Regions from separate parts of the Azonexus caeni genome, predicted to be linked through region 1. Evidence: riboswitches for the same ligand, from Rfam matches in the RefSeq annotation. Region 1 holds a riboswitch; each other region holds the start of a gene.
What was found. A riboswitch is a leader RNA that binds a small molecule or an ion and turns the genes downstream of it on or off. The one in region 1 is predicted to bind cobalamin.
Positions count from the first base shown of each region.

Region 2: it holds a riboswitch for cobalamin, as region 1 does, so the genes downstream of both, ACLIIZ_RS01585 (TonB-dependent receptor domain-containing protein) here and ACLIIZ_RS04520 (ribonucleoside-diphosphate reductase subunit alpha) in region 1, are expected to answer to the same signal.
Region 3: it holds a riboswitch for cobalamin, as region 1 does, so the genes downstream of both, bluB (5,6-dimethylbenzimidazole synthase) here and ACLIIZ_RS04520 (ribonucleoside-diphosphate reductase subunit alpha) in region 1, are expected to answer to the same signal.
Region 4: it holds a riboswitch for cobalamin, as region 1 does, so the genes downstream of both, ACLIIZ_RS01685 (energy-coupling factor ABC transporter permease) here and ACLIIZ_RS04520 (ribonucleoside-diphosphate reductase subunit alpha) in region 1, are expected to answer to the same signal.

Region 1 covers NZ_JBKJAD010000002.1:297,007-301,764, forward strand. The annotation lists gene ACLIIZ_RS04520 (ribonucleoside-diphosphate reductase subunit alpha) at 1-2,316, opposite strand, end outside; cobalamin riboswitch at 2,474-2,671, opposite strand; gene ACLIIZ_RS04525 (acyl-CoA synthetase) at 2,932-4,569, shown strand; gene ACLIIZ_RS04530 (sensor histidine kinase) at 4,606-4,758, opposite strand, start outside.
Region 2 covers NZ_JBKJAD010000001.1:358,620-363,377, reverse strand. The annotation lists gene ACLIIZ_RS01590 (FecCD family ABC transporter permease) at 1-257, opposite strand, end outside; gene ACLIIZ_RS01585 (TonB-dependent receptor domain-containing protein) at 264-2,093, opposite strand; cobalamin riboswitch at 2,199-2,403, opposite strand; gene ACLIIZ_RS01580 (hypothetical protein) at 2,517-2,714, shown strand; gene ACLIIZ_RS01575 (cell division protein ZapA) at 2,714-3,040, shown strand; RNA gene ssrS (6S RNA) at 3,065-3,244, shown strand; gene ACLIIZ_RS01565 (EVE domain-containing protein) at 3,312-3,767, shown strand; gene ACLIIZ_RS01560 (sulfite exporter TauE/SafE family protein) at 3,780-4,586, shown strand; gene ACLIIZ_RS01555 (enoyl-CoA hydratase/isomerase family protein) at 4,587-4,758, opposite strand, start outside.
Region 3 covers NZ_JBKJAD010000027.1:42,065-46,822, forward strand. The annotation lists gene ACLIIZ_RS18870 (cobalamin-binding protein) at 1-243, opposite strand, end outside; gene cobD (threonine-phosphate decarboxylase CobD) at 240-1,232, opposite strand; gene cbiB (adenosylcobinamide-phosphate synthase CbiB) at 1,225-2,148, opposite strand; gene ACLIIZ_RS18885 (hypothetical protein) at 2,136-2,381, opposite strand; gene bluB (5,6-dimethylbenzimidazole synthase) at 2,378-3,103, opposite strand; cobalamin riboswitch at 3,144-3,327, opposite strand; gene ACLIIZ_RS18895 (FecR family protein) at 3,376-4,305, opposite strand; gene ACLIIZ_RS18900 (RNA polymerase sigma factor) at 4,343-4,758, opposite strand, start outside.
Region 4 covers NZ_JBKJAD010000001.1:377,591-382,348, forward strand. The annotation lists gene ACLIIZ_RS01670 (energy-coupling factor ABC transporter ATP-binding protein) at 1-277, opposite strand, end outside; gene cbiQ (cobalt ECF transporter T component CbiQ) at 265-996, opposite strand; gene ACLIIZ_RS01680 (energy-coupling factor ABC transporter substrate-binding protein) at 986-1,324, opposite strand; gene ACLIIZ_RS01685 (energy-coupling factor ABC transporter permease) at 1,321-1,998, opposite strand; cobalamin riboswitch at 2,117-2,323, opposite strand; gene ACLIIZ_RS01690 (hypothetical protein) at 2,354-2,617, shown strand; gene ACLIIZ_RS01695 (hypothetical protein) at 2,595-3,602, shown strand; gene ACLIIZ_RS01700 (DsbA family oxidoreductase) at 4,211-4,758, opposite strand, start outside.

The DNA of each region.
Region 1 (4,758 bases):
TTTGACGTAGAGGTTCTGGTAGGCCGGCTCGATGCTGGCCGAGACGCCGACGATGTTGGAGATGGTCGCGGTTGGCGCAATGGCGACGCAGTTGGAGTTGCGCATGCCGTGGCGGGCGATGCGCTGCTTGAGCGCGTCCCAGTCGAGGTGGCTGCCACGATTGAGTTCAACGGCCTCGCCGCGCCCGGCTTCGAGCAGCGCGATGCTTTCGTGCGGCAGGATGCCGCGCTCCCACAGGCTGCCGGTGAAGCTGGAGTAGCGGCCGCGCTCCTTTGCCAGTTCGGTCGACGCCCAGTAGGCTTGGTAGCAGACGGCTTCCATGCTGCGGTCGGCGAATTCGACGGCTTGCGGCGAGGCGTAGGCGATACCCAACTGGTACAGGCAATCGGCAAAGCCCATGATGCCCATGCCGACCGGGCGGTGGCGCAGGTTGGCGTTGCGCGCCTTGGGCGTCGCGTAGAAATTGATGTCGACGACGTTGTCGAGCATGCGCATGGCGGTGCTCACGGTGCGGGCCAGTTTTTCCTGATCCAGCGCGCCATCCTTCAGGTGCGCCAGCAGATTGACCGAGCCGAGGTTGCACACCGCCGTTTCCGAATCCGAGGTGTTCAGCGTGATTTCGGTGCACAGGTTGCTGGAATGGACGACGCCGACGTGCTGCTGCGGCGAGCGCAGGTTGCAGGCGTCCTTGAAGGTGATCCACGGGTGCCCGGTCTCGAACAGCATGGTCAGCATCTTGCGCCACAGCTGCACGGCGGGAATCTTCTTGTGCAGCTTCAACTGGCCGGCGGCGGCCTTGGCTTCGTAGGCTTCATACGCCTCGACGAAAGCACGGCCGGACTTTTCGTGCAGGTCGGGCGTATCAACCGGCGAGAACAGCGTCCACTCGCCACCGGCGATCACCCGCTGCATGAACAGGTCGGGAATCCAGTTGGCGGTGTTCATGTCGTGCGTACGGCGGCGCTCGTCGCCGGTGTTCTTGCGCAGTTCGAGGAATTCCTCGATGTCGAGGTGCCAGGTTTCCAGGTAGGCGCAGACGGCGCCCTTGCGCTTGCCGCCCTGGTTCACGGCGACCGCCGTGTCGTTGACCACCTTGAGGAAGGGAATCACGCCCTGACTCTGGCCGTTGGTGCCCTTGATGCGGCTGCCCAGCGCGCGCACCGGCGTCCAGTCGTTGCCCAGGCCGCCGGCGTACTTCTGCAGCAGCGCGTTTTCCTTGATCGACTGGTAGATGCCGTCGAGGTCGTCGGCCACCGTCGTCAGGTAGCAGGACGACAGTTGCGAATGCAGGGTGCCGCTGTTGAACAGGGTCGGCGTCGAGCACATGAAGTCAAAGCGGGAAATCAGATCGTAGAACTCGATGGCGCGCGTTTCGCGGTCGATTTCGTTCAAGGCCAGGCCCATCGCCACGCGCATGAAGAAGAGCTGCGGCGTTTCGATGCGCCGGCCCTCTGTATGCAGGAAATAGCGGTCGTAAAGGGTTTGCAGGCCGAGGTAGCCGAACAGCTGGTTGCGCTCGGGCTTGAGCGCGGCGGCCAGGCGCTCCAGGTCGTAGTCGGCCAGGCGCGGGTCGAGCAGTTCGGCGGCGATGCCGCGGGCGATGAATTTCGGGAAATAGTCGGCGTCGACCGCGGGATTTTGCGCCGCCTCGGCGCCGACCGCCTCTTCGTTCAGACTGGCCAGCAGCAGGCGGGCGGTGGCGTAGTCGTAGCCCGGTTCGCGCTCGATCAGCGTGCGCGCGGCGAGGATCAGCGCCTGCTGGACGTCGGCCAGGGCGACGCCGTCGTAGAGGTTGCGCAAGGCGTGGTCGAGGATGCTGCGCGCCGACACCTGCTCGCCCAGCCCGGCGCAGGCGGCCTCGCAGCGACGCAGCAGCGCCGCCACGTCGAGCGGCCGGCGTTCGCCATCGACCGTCACATGCAGTTGCGGCACGCCCTGCACTTCCGCCAGCGTGGCACGCTCGGCAGAACGCCGCTCGCGGTAGAGCACGTAGGCGCGGGCGACGTCGTGTTCGCCGGAGCGCATCAGCGCCAGCTCGACCTGGTCCTGGATGTCCTCGATATGCACCGTGCCGCCGTCCGGCAGACGGCGGGTCAGCGAGCGGACGACGGCCTCGGTGAGCTGGGCGACGACTTCGCGCACCCGCGACGAGACGGCGCTCTGGCTGCCCTCGACGGCGAGAAAGGCCTTGGTCATGGCCACCGAGATCTTCTCGGCGTTGAAGCCGACGACGGCGCCGTTGCGGCGAATGACCTGGAGGGCCGCCGTGCTGTGGGCGGAAAGATCGGAAAGACGGGCTAGGACGTTGGCGGACAAGGCGATTCTCCGGCATGGGGGGCGGAGAACCGGGACAGCGTGCGCCGGGCAAGACGAACGCCGCCGCGGGCAAAACCCGTTGCGACCTGCGACTCACGAACGAAAACCGGCTGCGACACGCTCATACCTTTCGCCAGGGACACCCCGCCCCATCGTTGGTTGGAAGGACGTTACGGCAGGTCTCCTGGCTCTCGGCTCAACGCTTTCCACCGCCTTCCCGGTACGAAACCAGTGGCAAAGATGGGTGGAACGCTCGCCGATGACAGTTGCGGGGGCAGCCCCGGATTCAAGGTCACAGACCTTTCACCGGATTCCCTTTTGATCCCTTGCGGGAACCGTCAACGCGGCGAAGTCTAGCTTCGCGTCATTGCCGCGTCAAGGCGCGGACACCATATTTAGTGCCCAGCAGAGCAATTTCAACTAACTGTAGTAAGCAAACCTCAAGCAGGCACAGACCGGAATATCGCGTAATTCAATTCGCAATAGTTAACTGAAACAATCCGTTGTTTATTAAACGAATTTTTGCATTGCAACAATCAGCAGGCTTCCGTTATAAATTGCGCTTTACTAATTATTAATTTTTGCCAACCCATCAACACACGCAGGAGACAGCACGTGACCAACCCGTACGCCAACGGCCTCGACAAGAATCCGGCCAACTACGTCCCGCTTTCCCCCCTCACCTTCCTCGAACGCTCCGCCTTCATCTACCCGAAGCGGATCTCGGTGATCCAGGGCGAGCAGCGCTACACCTGGAAGGACAGCTACGCGCGCTGCCGCCAGCTCGCCTCGGCGCTGCAGCAACGCGGCATCGGCAAGGGCGACACGGTGGCGGCGATGCTGCCCAACAGCAACGCCATGTTCGAATGCCATTTCGGCGTGCCGATGAGCGGCGCCGTGCTCAACACGCTGAACACCCGCCTCGACGCCGAAGCCATCGCCTTCATGCTGACCCACGGCGAAGCCAAGGTGCTGATCACCGACCCGGAATTCTCGGCCGTCATCAAGGACGCCCTGGCCCTGCTCGAAGGGCCGAAGCCGCTGGTCATCGACAGCCTCGACCCCGAGTTCACCGGCGGTGAAGCGCTCGGCGAAATCGACTACGAAACCTTCATCGACAACGGCGACCCGGAATTCGCCTGGGAACTGCCGGCCGACGAATGGGACCCGATCACCCTCAACTACACCTCGGGTACCACCGGCAACCCGAAGGGCGTCGTCTATCACCACCGCGGCGCCTACCTGAACGCCGCTTCCAACATCATCTCCTGGGGCATGCCGCCGCACTCGGTCTATCTGTGGACGCTGCCGATGTTCCACTGCAACGGCTGGTGCTTCCCGTGGACACTGGCCGCCAACGCCGGCACCAACGTCTGCCTGCGCAAGGTCGATCCGACGCTGATCTTCGGCCTGATCAAGGAACACAAGGTGACCCACATGTGCGGCGCACCGATCGTCTACGGCATGCTGATCAACGCCCCGGCCGAGCTCAAGACCGGCATCGAACAGACGGTCAACGGCCTGATCGCCGGTGCCGCGCCCCCGGCGGCGATCATCGAGGGCGCCCAGAACATGGGCTTCAACATCACCCACGTTTACGGCCTCACCGAAACCTACGGCCCGGCCTCGGTCTGCGCCAAGCAGCCGGAATGGGAGCGCCTGCCGATCGACCTGCAGGCCGCCCGCAACGGCCGCCAGGGCGTGCGCTACCACATGCAGGAAGCGATCGCCGTGCTCGACCCGGTGTCCCTGCAGCCGGTACCCTGGGACGGCGAGACGATGGGCGAGATCATGTTCCGCGGCAACCTGGTGATGAAGGGCTACCTGAAGAACGAAAAGGCCTCCGAGGAAGCCTTCGCCGGCGGCTGGTTCCACACCGGCGACCTGGCGGTGGTGCATAGCGACGGCTACGTCAAGATCAAGGACCGTTCCAAGGACATCATCATCTCCGGCGGCGAGAATATCTCCTCGCTCGAAGTCGAGGACGTCCTCTACCGCCACCCGGCGGTGATCGCCGCCGCCGTCGTCGCCAAACCGGACGAGAAATGGGGCGAAGTGCCGGCCGCCTTTATCGAACTGAAGGCCGGCGCCGCGTGCGCCGAAGCCGACATCATCGAGCACTGCCGCGGCCACCTGGCCCGCTTCAAGGTGCCGAAGCAGGTCGTCTTCGGCGTCCTGCCGAAGACCTCGACCGGCAAGATCCAGAAATACGTCTTGCGCCAGCAGGCGAAATCGGCGCTCGCCATCGAGTGATCGACCGGGAATGGACCGCCACGGCGGTCCATTCCTTCAAACGGCGGCGGCCTTGCTGAGGACCACCGTGAACCAGAAGGTACTGCCCTCGCCCAGCCGGCTTTCGCAGCCGGCATCGCCACCCATCAGCCGGGCGATCTTGCGGGTGATCGCCAGACCGGCGCCGAGCCCGCCGTACTGGCGCGTCGA
Region 2 (4,758 bases), on a different contig from region 1:
AGCGGATTGCGCAGCAGCACCTGCATCAACGCGCCGGCCAGCGCCAGCAGGCCGCCGCAGGCAAAGCCGGCGAGCGCGCGCGGCAGACGCAACTGGACGACCATGGCACCGGTCCCGTCGCCCTGGCCGAACAGGGCGGCGACGATTTCCGCTGGCGCCACGCGCAGGCTGCCGGCCGCCAGCGCCAGCGCGAAACTGGCCAGGCTGAGCAAGGCGAGCGAGGCAAGAATCAGGAAGGCGCGGCGGCGGGTCGGCATGCGGGATTACTTCGGACTGTAGCGGATGCCGATGAAGGCGTTGCGTCCCGCCGTCGCATAACCGTCGGCCAACGTGTAGTCGCGGTCGAACAGGTTGTTGATGCGGGCGAAGACGGCCCAGTCCGGCGAAAAACGGTAGGCGGCGTAAAGGTTGGCGAGAGTGTAGCCGCTCAGGCCGACGCGCGCATTCGATTTGTACTCGTAGCGCTTGCCGCTCGCCGTCAGCTCGAAGCGCCAGTCCCAGTCGCCGACGCTGCGGGCGACCGCCGCCGCCACCGTGTGCCGGGCCCGACGCGGCAACTGGCGGTGGTTGCTGCGGTCTTCGGCGTCGAGCCAGTCGTGGCTGGCCTGCAGGTCGAAACCGGCCAGCCGCCCTTGCCAGGCAAGCGTCGTTCCCTCGATGCGGGCGTTTTCGACGTTGGTCGGCTGATTCAACGCGCCGACCTTGGTCCACACGATCATGTCCTCGATCCGGTTGAGGTACCAGGTCAGCGAGACGTGCTGGCTGCCATTCTCGTAATGCAACGCCGCTTCCCGGTTGCGCGACGACTCCGGGCGCAGGTCCGGGTTGCCGGCATAGCTGCCGCTCGCCGGATAGTAGAGTTCGTTGAAGGTCGGCGCCTTGAAAGCGGTACCGGCACTCAGGCTGGCCCGCCAGTTCGGCGAGAAGCGGTAGCCATAGGCGAGCGAGCCGGAAGTCTTGTCACCGAACAGCGAATCGTCGTCATGGCGAACCGACGCCTGCAGCCGGTGCGCACCGAAGCCGCGATTCCAGCCGAGCTGCACGGCATCGTTGCGGCGTTCGTCGCGGGCATAGTTGCCGCTGGTGTCAATTTCCTGTTCGAGACGTTCGACGCCGAGCAGGAAATTGCCGAGGCGGCCCTGGATGTCGTGCTGCCAGGCGTATTGCCGCTGTTCGGTGTTGAAACGGCTGTTACGGATGCCGTCCTTGAGGTTGCTCGAATCGTCGATGCTGCGACCGACGCTCAGGCGACTGGTCCATTGATCGCTCAGGGCGTTCTGCAAGACCAGGCTGGCCGCGCCGTTGCGCGTGCTGTTGACCCAGTTCACCTTGGCGCCGGAACCGTCATAGCGGCTGCGCCCCTCGGCATGCAGGATGCTCAGGCCGAGTTCGTGGCCGGGCGCGAACTGGTAACCCAGGCTGCCGGCCGCCGCCCGGTTGCGGAAGCCGTCGCGGTCGGGATTGGCTTTCGGGTCCTTCGGCTTGCTGTTGAAGCCGTCGCTCGCGTCTTCGCTCAGGTTCAGCGCGTAGCGCCAGCTACCCTGGCTGCCGGCCAGCCCGGCGCTGGCCGAGCGGGCGCTATCGCTACCGCCGCCAGCGGTAGCTGAAAACTTCAGCGGCCCGCTGCCACGCCGGGTAAATACCTGGACCACGCCGCCGATCGCTTCGCTGCCGTAGAGCGACGACGCCGACCCGCGGACGATCTCGATGCGCTCGATCTGCGCCGCCGGGATGCGCGACCAGGTCGGCTCGCCGGAAGTCGCCGAGCCGACGCGCATGCCGTCGATCAGCAACAGGACGTGTTTGGGATTGGCGCCGCGGACGTACAAGTAGGACGCTGCGCCCGGGCTGCCGTTGGCCGCCATCTGGATGCCGGGTTGCGCGGCGAGGATCTGTTCCAGGCTGGAATGGCCGGCAGCCTCGATCTCGGCGCGTTCGAGGACGGTCGTATCGGTGAGGACTTCGTCGGCGCGCATGGCCTGACGGGTGGCGGTGACGACGACATCGTCGAGCTTGACGGTTTCGGCGGCGCCAGCGACTGCGACGCAAGCAGCCGGCACCAGGCCCAGCAGGGGCCGGAAACGGATGGACATGATTTTCCCTTTCCCGGCAGGCGTCCCCGCATGCCGGAATGCGTTGAAAAGGAAACGCACGGGCAGGGCGCAGGTCGGGAAACCGGCGCCACCACCCCGTGGCATTTCCGTGAGGCATGGCAGGCCGGTATCCGGGCTCGCAAGTCTTGACGCATCGCCTTCCCAGGTTTCCCCAGTGGCTTCGTGATGCGCCCGCACTTGCTTACCGTTGCGGGGGCAGCAGCGGCTTGGTCTCGGAGAGACGCACCGCTTTCCCGTTTAACCGCATGGAATAAAATTCGCTTACGGCACCTGACAAGTGGGGCATTCTACATCGCCGCTTCAAGCAGCGCGAGCCGGCCTCTGCGCAAAAGCGATAAATCACTTTGAAAATAGCCGCTTAGTCCTTGACCAGACTACATTTATCCCTCTATAGTGCGGCCCATGAATAGCGAACTCGAAGCGCTCGAAACCAAGATCGATCAGGTCGTCGCCCTGGTGCACCAGTTGCGCGCCGAAAACGAAGTCTTGAAAAACCAGATCGCCGCTGCCGAAGCGGAACGCCTGCATTTGCGCTCGACCATGACGGCCGCCCGCGAACGCCTCGAAGGCCTGATCGAACAGATTCCCGAGGATGCCTGATGAGCGGCGAGCAGAATTTTCTCGACGTCAAGATCATGGGCCGCGAGTACCGCGTTGCCTGCCTGCCCGAAGAACGCGATGCCCTGCTGGCGGCGGTCGACATGGTCGACGGCAAGATGCGCGACATCGCCCAGCGCACGCGCAGCACGATCGCCGAACGCGTGGCGGTGATGGCGGCGCTCAACATCGCCCACGAGCACCTGGGCCAGCCCGTGCCGGAAGACAACCAAGAAACGGTTGCGTCGCCGGAAACGAAGCGTAGAATCGAAGCCATGGGAGCACGGTTGGATGCCGTGCTGGCACCCCAGCAGCAACTGGACTTCTGACCGGTTGCGGGGTGGCCCGCCGAGTGTCCCCTGCGGTGTTTGTTAAGGCCATATATTCCTTGAACCAATGCTGATTGGCATCGGTTGCGGACCAGAAACCCGCTGTTGTGCGCGTTCTTCGTCGAACGTGCCTGATGCGGAAGGAAAGCAGCCACTCTGAACCCAGGTTCAGGATGCCGGCCTGACGGCACTCGCGGGGGCTTTTTTTGACAGGTGGCAGCTGGTCTGCCACCTGTTTTCATTTTGTGACCGGAAGATGCAGTACTGGCTGATGAAATCGGAACCGGACGAGGTTTCGATCGACGACCTGGCGGCCGCGCCGCAACGCGCCTTTCCGTGGACCGGGGTGCGCAACTACCAGGCGCGCAACTTCATGCGCGACGCCATGCAGCCCGGCGACCTCGCCTTCTTCTACCATTCCGGCTGTAAAGAACCGGGCATCGCCGGCATCTGCGAAATCTGCTCGGACAGCTATCCGGATCCGACCCAGTTTTCCGCCACCGACAAGTATCACGACCCGAAATCGACACCCGAACAGCCGCGCTGGTGGCTGCGCGACGTGCGTTTCGTCAGCCGCTCCCGGCTGCTCGGTCTCGGCGAGCTGCGCCGCCATCCGGAACTGGCCGGCATGCGCGTGCTGGCACGCGGCAACCGGCTGTCGATCACGCCGGTGACGGCTGCGGAGTGGCAGTTCATCACCGGGCAACTGCTTGCCCCCAGCAATTAGGAATCGACACACATGACCCCGGAATGGATTCTGGCCTACCTGGCCCTCGGCGCCTTCGTCGGCTTTTTCGCCGGGCTGCTCGGCGTCGGCGGCGGCGGCATCATGGTGCCGGTGCTGACGACGATGTTCGCGGCGCAGGGCTTTCCCCACGAACATCTGGTTCATGTCGCGCTCGGCACTTCGATGGCGGCCATCGTCGTCACCTCGATCTCCAGCCTGCGCGCCCACCACGCGCACGGCGCCGTGCGCTGGGACATCGTGCGCGGCATCGCACCCGGCGTTCTGCTCGGCACTTTCGCTGGCACCTTCGTCGCCTCGCGGGTGGCAAGCGCGCCGCTGGCGATCTTCTTCGGCTGCTTCATGGCCTACGTCGCCCTGCAGATGATCCTCAACGTCAAGCCCAAACCCTCCCGCGAACTGCCGGGCCCGCTCGGGCTGGCCGGGGTCGGCGGCTGCATCGGCATCGTCTCGGCGCTGGTCGCCATCGGCGGCGGCTCGCTGTCGGTGCCGTTCATGACCTGGTGCAACGTCAAGATGCAGAACGCCATCGGCACCTCGGCGGCGATCGGCCTGCCGATCGCGCTCGCGGGCGCCGCCGGCTACCTGATCAACGGCTGGGGCAGTACCGGCCTGCCCGACTGGTCGATCGGCTTCGTCTATCTGCCGGCGCTGGTCGCCGTCAGCCTGGTGTCGACCTTCACCGCGCCGCTCGGCGCCCGCCTTGCCCACCGACTGCCGGTGGCAACCTTGAAGAAGATCTTCGCCGCCGTCCTGGTCCTGCTGTCGACGAAGATGCTGCACACGGTTTTTGGCGGCTGATCAGCGCGCCTTGAACTGCGGCTTGCGCTTTTCGAGGAAGGCGGCCAGCCCCTCGCGGTAATCCTCGGTGTCGAGAAAGGCGAAGGAGGCGGCCTTTTCCGCATCGCTCAGCGGCCGGCCATCCTGCAGGCGACGGATCCACTGCTTGTGCCAGCCGGCAACCAGCGGCGCA
Region 3 (4,758 bases), on a different contig from region 1:
GCCGCCGACGCGCGGCACCTTTTTCGCCGCCGCCGGGTAGTCGCTGTAATCGACGGTGCCGACCAGCTTGCCGCCGGCACCGGCGGCGTAAAGGGTCTCGGCGATGTGCGGGGCGAGGGCGACGATGCGCCGTGCCGGCTCACGCAGGTAGACGTCGCGGCCGCTGTCGTCACGCACGACGATTTCGGCGTGGGCGCCGCCCAGGCAGGCGGCGGCAAGCAGGGCAAAGAGACGATGTTTCATGCAGGCTTCCACGCCTTGAGCGCGTCGGCCAGACGTTGCCAGCCGGCTTCGTCGGGCGGTAGGCCGACGCGTAGTAGCGGGTTCGATTCGTAACGGCGGCTGAGGATGGCGCGGCGCGCCAGGTGTTCGTGCAGTTCGGCGGTGCTCGGCGCGTTCAGCGTCGCGAACAGCGGCGTCGCCTTGACCTCGCCGAGCGGCGCCAGCAACTGGCGCAGACGTTCGCCGTCGGCCTGCAGGCGTTGGCGCGTTGCCGTTTGCCAGTCACAGTCGGCCAGCGCCAGCATTGCCGCCGCCCGCGACGGGCCGGCGATGCTCCATGGGCCGATCGCCTCGGCCAGCTTCGCCAGCAGCTCGGGGGCAGCGAACAGGAAGCCGACGCGCAGTCCGGCCAGGCCGAAGAACTTGCCCAGCGAGCGGAACACGATCAGGTTAGGGGCGTCCGCCGTGCCGGCCAGCGGCGTCAGGCTATGCTCGGGTGTGGCGTCGACGAACGCCTCGTCGACGATCAGCCAGCCGCCGCGCTTTTTCAGCTGCGCCGCGGCGTCGACCGCCAGCTCACGCGGATGGCGGTCGGCGGTCGGGTTGTTCGGGTTGCACAGCAGCACGTAAGGGGTTGCCGCCGCCAGCGCGCGCGGCAGCGTCGCGTTCTGCAGGAAGCGCAGCTTGTGGCCGGCGCGCTGCCAAGCCTGCGGATGTTCGTTGTAGAGCGGCGCGATGCAGGCCACCGCGGCGCGCGGTAACAGCGCCGGCAGCCACTGGATGGCGGGCTGCGAACCGGCCACCGGCAGCAGGTTGGCGTTGCCGTAGTAGGCGGCAGCGGCGGCCTCCAGGCCGTCGTTGTCTTCCGGCAGGCGCTGCCAGGCTGCCGCCGGCAGCGGCGGCACCGGCCAGCCCTGCGGGTTGATGCCGGTGGACAGGTCGAGCCAGTCGGCGAGCGGGATGTCGTAGTGGGCCGCGGCTTCGCGCAGGCGGCCGCCATGGTCAAGCATGCAGGGCTCCGATCAGGAAAAGGACAGCCAGCCACAGCCACAGGCTGCGCCGGATCAGCGTGATCGCCCGGCCGAGGTCGGCGGCGACCGGTGCCGGGCCGCGGCCGAGCGGCGGGCGGATTTCCTCGCGGCCGTGGTAGATGGCGGCGCCGCCGCATTGCACACCGAGGCTGCCGGCGCCCGCCGCCATCACCGGGCCGGCGTTCGGGCTCTCCCAGCCGGGCGCCTGGGCGCGCCAGCAAGTGAGCGCGTCGCGCCAGCGGCCGAGCAGGGCGTAGCTCAGCGCGGTCAGTCGGGCCGGCAGCCAGTTGAGCGCGTCGTCACAGCGGGCGGCCCAGCGGCCGTACAGGTTGTAGCGTTCGGTGCGGTAGCCCCACATCGCGTCGAGCGTGTTGGCCAGCCGGAAAAGCAGGGCGCCGGGGCCGCCGAGCAGGGCGAACCAGAACAGCGCGCCGAAGATCGCGTCGTTGCCGTTTTCCAGCACCGATTCGACGCCGGCCTTGGCGACGCCGGACTCGTCGAGTGTTGCGGTATCGCGGGAAACGATCCAGCCGACGCGCTGCCGCGCTTCGTCGAGCCGCCCCTCGCGCAGCGGCCGGGCGACCGCTTCGGCGTGCTCGCACAGGCTGCGCGCGCCGAGCGAAAAATAGAGCAGCAGCACGTCGACCGCGAACGGTGCCAATGGCCGCAAGGCCAGCGCCAGCACCACCCAGGGCAGCACCGCCAGCGCCCAGCCGAGGACACCGCCGGCAATCGTGCGCCGGTTCAGCCGTCTTTCGATCGCCGCCGCCAGCGTGCCGAAGCCGACCAGCGGGTGAAAGCGTCGCACTTCGCCGAACAGGCGGTCGAGCAGCACCGCGGCGAGCGCTGCCAGCGGCATGGCGTAGGGGCCGGCGAGCAGGTTCAGTTCGGCCATTGGCGGGCCAGGGCGATGGCGGCGTCGATCGCCGCGCGCGCTTGTGGACTGTTGTGCCAGCAGGTCGAGCCGATCATGCGGGCGATGTGCAGCGTGACGACGGCGGTTTCCTCGCCGGCCAGGCGGGCGAGCGGCGCGTAGCCGGCCTCTTCGAGGCGGCGGATCACCGTCGGCCCGACGCCGGGGAGGGCGAGCAGCGCGGCGCGCTGGTCGGCCGGGAAAGTGCCATTCATGCGCCACGCTCCGCCGCGGCGAGCGCCGACAGGGCGGCGGTCAATCCGGCATTTTCCGGTAAATCGCGCGTCCCCCATTGTTCGTGGAAGACCAGTTCCTCGACCGGCAGGCGCGGCAGCCAGCCGGCACTTTCCAGTTCCGGGCGGTCCTTGAAATGGCTGACGTGGCCAATGCACAGGTAGGCAATCGGCACGATGTGCTGCGGAATGCCGAGCGCGTCCTGCAGCGCCTTCTCGTGGAAGATGCTGACCCAGCCGACGCCCAGCCCCTCGGCGCGGGCGGCCAGCCACAGGTTCTGCACGGCGCATACGCTGGAATAGAGGTCCATGGTCGGCATGTGGGTGCGGCCGAGCACCACCGGGCCGCTGCGCGAGCGGTCGCAGGTGATGCACAGGTTGATCGGTGCGTCGAGGATGCCCTGCAGCTTGAGCTTGCTGTAGATCTCGCGCTTCTCGTCGGGGAACATTCGTTCGGCCTCGGCGTTGGCTGCGCGGAAGATGTCATGTACCCGCTGCTTCACGTCCGCCGAGCGGACGACCAGGAAATTCCATGGCTGCATGAAGCCGACCGAAGGCGCGTGATGCGCCGCCAGCAGGATGCGCGCGAGTTGCTCGTCGGCGACCGGGTCGGGCAGGAACTGGCCGCGCACGTCGCGGCGGTTGAAGATGGCACGATAGACGGCGGCCCGTTCGGCGTCGGAAAAAGCGAGCTGGTTTTCCATGGATTCCCCTTCTGGAAACGCGAAGGCGCCCGTCCACGGCGCCGTGTTACGTCTCCCGGCCGGTCTTCTGACTCGGATTCCCCCGCACGATGCGCCTTCCCGCCGCGGCAGTGGCCTGTGCATCGCCCGTCATCCTTACAGCGCTGGGCACGTGGCGGATTCGCACCGCCTTCCCGATTCTCCTGCCGGCAAAGCCGGAAGGCACCCGGAGACTTCAAGGCGGGGATGCTAAGCGAGGGGCCGGGCAGAAGCAAGGGAAGCCGAACGGGCGTTCAATGCGTTTCGGCGCGGCGGGCGAGGAGTCTGCCGTCCTGCGTCTCGAAGCGCAACCCTGCAATCCGCGCCAGCGCCAGCGGCGCGGTCGCTTCGTCAGCGATGAGGAAGACACCGCTGATGCGTTGGCGGCCGGCCTGCGGGTCGCCGAGCACAATGGGCGTCTTGCGGAAGCGGTTGAGCGCCGCGACGACTTCGCTCAACGGTGCTTCCTCGAAAATCAGCTGGCCCTTGGTCCACGCCAGCAAATTGTTGCGGTCGACGGCCAGAACCGGGCGGATTTCTCCATCGACGATAGTCAGCGCTTCGCCGGCCCGCAGTATCTGCCTGGTCTGTTGCGCATCGCCGGGGCTGACTTCGACCATGCCTTCGGCAACGCCGACGCGCAATTCGTTGGCGCGGCGGTCCACGGTGAAACGGGTGCCGATGTCGCGAATCCGGCTGCTGCCCGCCAGGACCTCGAACGGCCGTTGCGCATCGGCGGCGACGCTGATGGCGATGCTGCCCTGCGCCAGTTCGAGCTGCCGCTGCCCCTTGCCGAAACGCACGCTAACCTGCGTCTGCGGTGCCAGATCGAGCTCGCTGCCGTCGTCGAGCTGCACATGCCGCCGTTCACCGGCGACGGTGCTCAGCAGGGTGTCGGTCGGCGGCGCAAGGTTGAACCAGCCGAGGAACAGTGCCGCCGCGGCCAGGGCAGCCGTCGCCAGCGCGCGGCCGGACTTGCGCGGGCGCGTTTGCAGGCGGGCGGCGTTATCCCAGAGTTGTTCCAGCAGCGAGTATTCCTCGGCGTGTGCCGGGTCGGCCGCCAGCCAGGCGGCGAATTCCGCGCGCGTGCTGGCGGCTACCTCATCGCCACGCAGGCGGGCAAACCACAGGGCGGCGGCTTCCTGCACCTGTTCCGGGGTAGAGGTGGCGGCGGTGGGTGACATGCGCCGCATTGTCGGCAGCGGGGCGGGGGCAGTCAATTCAGGCCGAATGCTTCGCCCACAGCCGGCGCAGGTGGAGCATGGCGTTGGCCAGGTGTTTTTCCACCATCTTGGCGGAAATGCCCAGCCGGCCGGCAATCTCGCCTTGCGTCAGGGTATCGAAGCGATGCAGGAAGAAGACTTCGCGGCATTTGGCCGGCAGTGCTTCGATACCCGTCGCGAGCAGGCGCAATTGCTGGCGGGCCATGACGATGCGGGCGGGGTCGGCGAGCGGGTCGACCAGGCCGGGGTCCGTCTCATCGACCACCACCAGTTGCGGCCGGCTCTGGGCGGCGCGGCCGAGGTCGATGAGGAAGTTGCGTGCCGAGCGGAGCAGGAAGGCGCGCGGATTGCGGATGTCGACAGCCGGCGGATTGATCAGCAGGCGCAGGAAGATTTCCTGCGCGGCATCGCGGC
Region 4 (4,758 bases), on a different contig from region 1:
CCGGGTTCTGGAAAACCAGCCCGACCCGCCGGCGCAAGGCGGCCAGCCCGGCGCGGCTCATGTCGAGCGGCGCGCCGGCAAAACGCAGGCTGCCGGCGCTCGGTTGCAGCAGGCCGTTGCAATGCATGAGCAAGGTGGTCTTGCCGGAACCATTGGCGCCGAGCAGCGCATTGCGGCTGCCACGGCGGATGGCCAGCGAACAGCCGTCGAGGCCGAGGCTGCCGTCGGCGTAGCGGTGGCTGAGCGAGATGGCTTCGAGCAGCATCAGGATGGCCACCGCGCCAGCATCAGCAGCCCGCCGCCGGCCAGCACGGCGAGCGCAGTGTCGCGCCCGGCGTGGGCGAATTGCGGCGTCAGGAAGCGCAGGCTGCCGTCGCCGTTGCGCGCCAGCGCCGCCAGATGCAGGGCCAGCGCGCGCTGCCAGACCTGCAGCGCCAGATTGGCCGTGAGTTGCCCAAGCGAGCGCAGGCTGTGGCGCAGCGTCGCATCGCCCAGGCGCGCCTGCTGCGCCGTGCGCACCTCATGCACGGCTTGCGAGAAAACGAAGAGCATGCGGTAGCAGAGCACCATCAGGTCGAGCAGCACGGCCGGGCAACGCAGGCGGCGCAGCAGCGCGATCAGGTCGGACAGCGGCGTCGTCAGCACCAGCCCGAGCAAAGCCGCCAGCGCGGCGAGCGAGCGGCCGGCCAGCGCGGCGACCTGCGGCCAGGCTTCCGGCGCCCAGCGCCAGCCGCTGTCGGGATCGACCGCCACCAGCAGCCCGACGCAGGACAAACCAAGAAAACCCACCGCCGGCGCCGCAACGCGCAGGTAAAGGCCCGCCGGCACGCCGGCACCGACGCAGGTCAGCACGGCGGAACACAGGGCCAGGCGCAGCGCCGCGCCCGGCGACACCGCGGCAAAGGCCGCCAGCAACCCGGCCAGCGCGAACGCCGCCTTGGCCGCCGGGCTGACGCCACGCCAGCGGTTGGCGTAGGCCGCCTGCTCAATCAGCATGCGGCGCCTGCTCCCGCGTTTCGCCCTGTTTGCGCAGCTTGTCGCGGGTCACCGCGCAACCCAGCCAGTAACCGATAACGCCGGCCCCCAGCGCCGCCTGCAAGGCGAACAACAGCGAGGCGATCTCGCCGCTGGCCGGCTCCAGCAGCGGCTCGAACCAGCGCTGGTAACCCGGCGCGACGGCAGCGATGGCCTGCTGCGCCTTGTCGTCGGCGCCGCCAAACCGCTCGCCGTCGGCGCCGCCGATGCCCAGATAAGGCACCAGCCACAGCGGCAGCACGGTCAACAGCACAACGGCGGCCAAAATCAACAGATTCTGCTTCTTCATGCCTTGCCCCCGTTTCCGGCAAACAGCGGCAAGCCTTGCAGTTCCTGAGCGTTGAAGCGGGTCAGGGTATTGACCACGAGCACCGTCAGCAGCCCTTCGCTGATCGCCAGCGGAATCTGCGTGATCGCGAAGATGCCGCCGAACTTGAGCAAGGAAGCGGCAAAACCGCCGGCCGGATCGGGAAAGGCCCAGGCCAACTGGATGGCAGTGGTCAGATAGGTGGCGAGATCACCGAGGCAGGCGGCGGCGAACACGCAGACGGCGAGCGACAGGCCGCAGCGGCGACCGAGGCGGAACAATCCAAAGGCGACGAAAGGCCCGACGATGGCCATCGAGAAGACGTTGGCGCCCAGCGTCGTCAGCCCGCCATGCGCCAGCAGCAGCGCCTGGAACAACAGGACGACGAAACCGACCGGCACCATCGCCAGCGGCCCGAACAACAGCGCGCCGAGCCCGACGCCGGTCGGATGCGAGCAACTACCGGTGACCGACGGCAGCTTGAGCGCGGAGAGGACAAAAGCAAAGGCGGCGGCAACGCCGAGCAACATGCGCTGCTCCGGCTGCGCCTGCAATTGCCGGCGCACCGAATGCACGCCCCAGGCAAGAAACGGCGCCGACGCCAGCGACCAGCCGATGGCATGGTCCACCGGCAAAAAACCTTCCATGATGTGCATGACTTCCTCCCCGAAGCGATGAAACCCCCGGGGAAAATCAGCACGAATCGGAGAAAGTCAGGGCGTGCCCAGCACGCGCGCATCTGTCTCAGAACCGCTCCCATCACCCCGGAGAATGGCACTACCTGGCTCAAAGGTCGGTCTTCTGGCTCGCCGTCATCCTTCCCTGCACCTTCCCGTGTGCGAACACACAGTGGCAAAAACAGGGTCGTCAGGCCTACAGCAGCGGGGGCTGCGCCGGAATTGCCACACGAGGTGACGCACCGGCTTCCCGTTTAAACCCGATCCGCAATGCGAAACGGGTACCTAAAAGCGGAGGCGATTCTAACACCGGCATCCTGCAGAAGGAAACCGCATGCCGGGAAACGCCGGTCTGCCAGCCTGTTTCGGGGAAGCGGGGGCGGGCTCGGTGGCGATTGAAGTAGAGATGGTCTCTATGATTGAGAAAAGCCTAGGCCGGAGCGAAGTGAGGAGATTGATCCCAGCAGAGCAATGCAAAGTGATGTCAAAAAACGAACGAATGATGTATTCATGTTGCGTCAAAGCTGAAAAACCTACAACATTTGTTCTGATCATCAATACAAACGAGGTTATGCATGTATTCAAGAGACGAGCGTGACGCATCAATGATGGAATTGGTTGTAAACGTACGAGCTCGCTCGCGCTCAAAAGAGCTAGCGACCTTTCCTTTTACACCGCCAACAATGGAGTTACTTGCAAACGACTGCGTCGATTTTCAATTAAATGCAAAACGCCCTCTCGTACGTACATACAAAAAAGGAAAAGTCGCGACATACCTTCTCGATGCAAAAATTCAAACCGTTTCGGGGAAGGTCTATCTGTTCTTGCTTTTGGCTATTTCCGACCAGCGCCGCCCAGACGAAGTTCTTTCCGACCCTCTTGCTAATGAACCTGCGGTGCCACGTAGAATTATCGAAAAGAATAACGGCGAGGGAAGTGAACATTCATGCCATATCGCAATTTCCATCATGCCTAGAGAAAAAAATGGAAATCAATATTTGGCAGCCGTCGAGTCTATTCCTCACGTGGGATTGTATTTCATCAATTCGTATATCCGTCACCTTTTTAAATTCATCTCGATTTCGAATCGTTACAGTCGGAACGACCCTTCAGGGGAAATAAATGATGGAAAATACAAAACAGTTAATGTTTTCGCAACTACAAATCTAAACGGAGTTCCGTCAGATGATCTCTTGCGTGACTTAAAGAAAGGTATATTGGGCGAGATTGAATTATCAAAAGAGGAGTCAGCGGTTAAGGGGTTTGATCAAAACGAATTCACCGTTCCCAAAAAAACCAAGTTGCTTCTTACCCCGACAGGGAAAGGGCTAAATGGTAAAGTCTTTGATGTTGTTAAGACAGTCTGTAGCACAGGAGCATTGAAAAAATATTCTGTTGCCAAGTTTACTTGGACTGGTTTAGAGGGGCAGCGCTCTTCCGCAAAATTTGACTGCGAAACAAACAGCGTTCTTACAGAAAAATACATAAAACGTAATACATTTAACTTGCCTAACCCTTTGCCATCCTCCTGCGAAAAACTTGACGATCAATTCTGTAATCTTTTGGCGTATTGGGCTCGATAATGCTAGTTCACCAACTTTTGCGACCTTGGGCATATTTAAGCATACATGGGCAAAAAAAATGGTTCTTTGATTGGGTGGTGCCAGCAATCATTACAACGGCATTTATGTGTATATTTTTTATAACAAAAGGAAAGCTGAATTTTTATTACCAAAATGGCGTAGTGGCCTCTATAACCGCCTTTGTTCAAAATTTGCCCGGATTCTTTATAGCCGCACTAGCCGCGGTAGCGACATTCAACAGAGCGGACCTAGACAAAAAAATTCCGGACCCTCCTTTAATGCTACCCGTTATTAACCGAGGGATGAGAAGTTTGGTAACGCTAACCAGGCGACGCTTTTTAAGCGCAATGTTTTCATTTCTTACGGCTCAGAGTATCGTCATAACATTGCTCGGTATAACTTACATACAAGCCGCACCCGTTTTGTCACAGCTAAATATTGATTACTGGATAAAAACATTGCTCAGTTTTTCTGGTGTCGCGATTTATATGATCGTGTTTTTTCAGATGCTAACAGTCAGTTGTCTTGGGCTCTACTACTTGGGAGACCGTATTCACCAGCCAGAAAATCTCTAACTTGGTGGGTCATTTCTCCCTCCAGACATCGCCTCACCCCACCACTTCAGCCCACGCCTGCCGAATCCCATCCGCCAGCACGCGGGGTTCCTCCGCCCCCTGAATGCCAGACTGGCGGGCGAAGATGAAGGTCGGTACGGAGCTGACGCCCCAGCTTCGGGATTCGCGTTCCATTTGCTGGACGGTGGCGGCGTCCTCGTCGGTGTCTAGATAGGCAAGTACGGTGGCCGGGTCGTGGCCGCAGGCTGCGGCGACCTGGGCGAGGACTTCTGGGGCGCCAACGTTTTTGCCCTGCTCGAACTGGGCCTTGAATAGTCCTTCGACCAGCCCGGCGGCGTCGCCGCGTTGTTGCGCCCAGTGGATCAGGCGGTGTGCCGCCAGCGTGTTGGCGCGCACCTCGATTTTCTCGAAGCGGTAGTCGATACCGAGCGGCGCGCCGATTTCGCGGATGCGCTGCCAGATGCCTTCGACTTGCGCCCGGCTGCCGAATTTCTGCACGAGGAAGGGCAGGTAGGGTTCGCCTGCCGGTGGCGTGTCCGGGTTGAGGAAGAAGGGGCGCCAGCGGATTTCGTGGCGGAAGT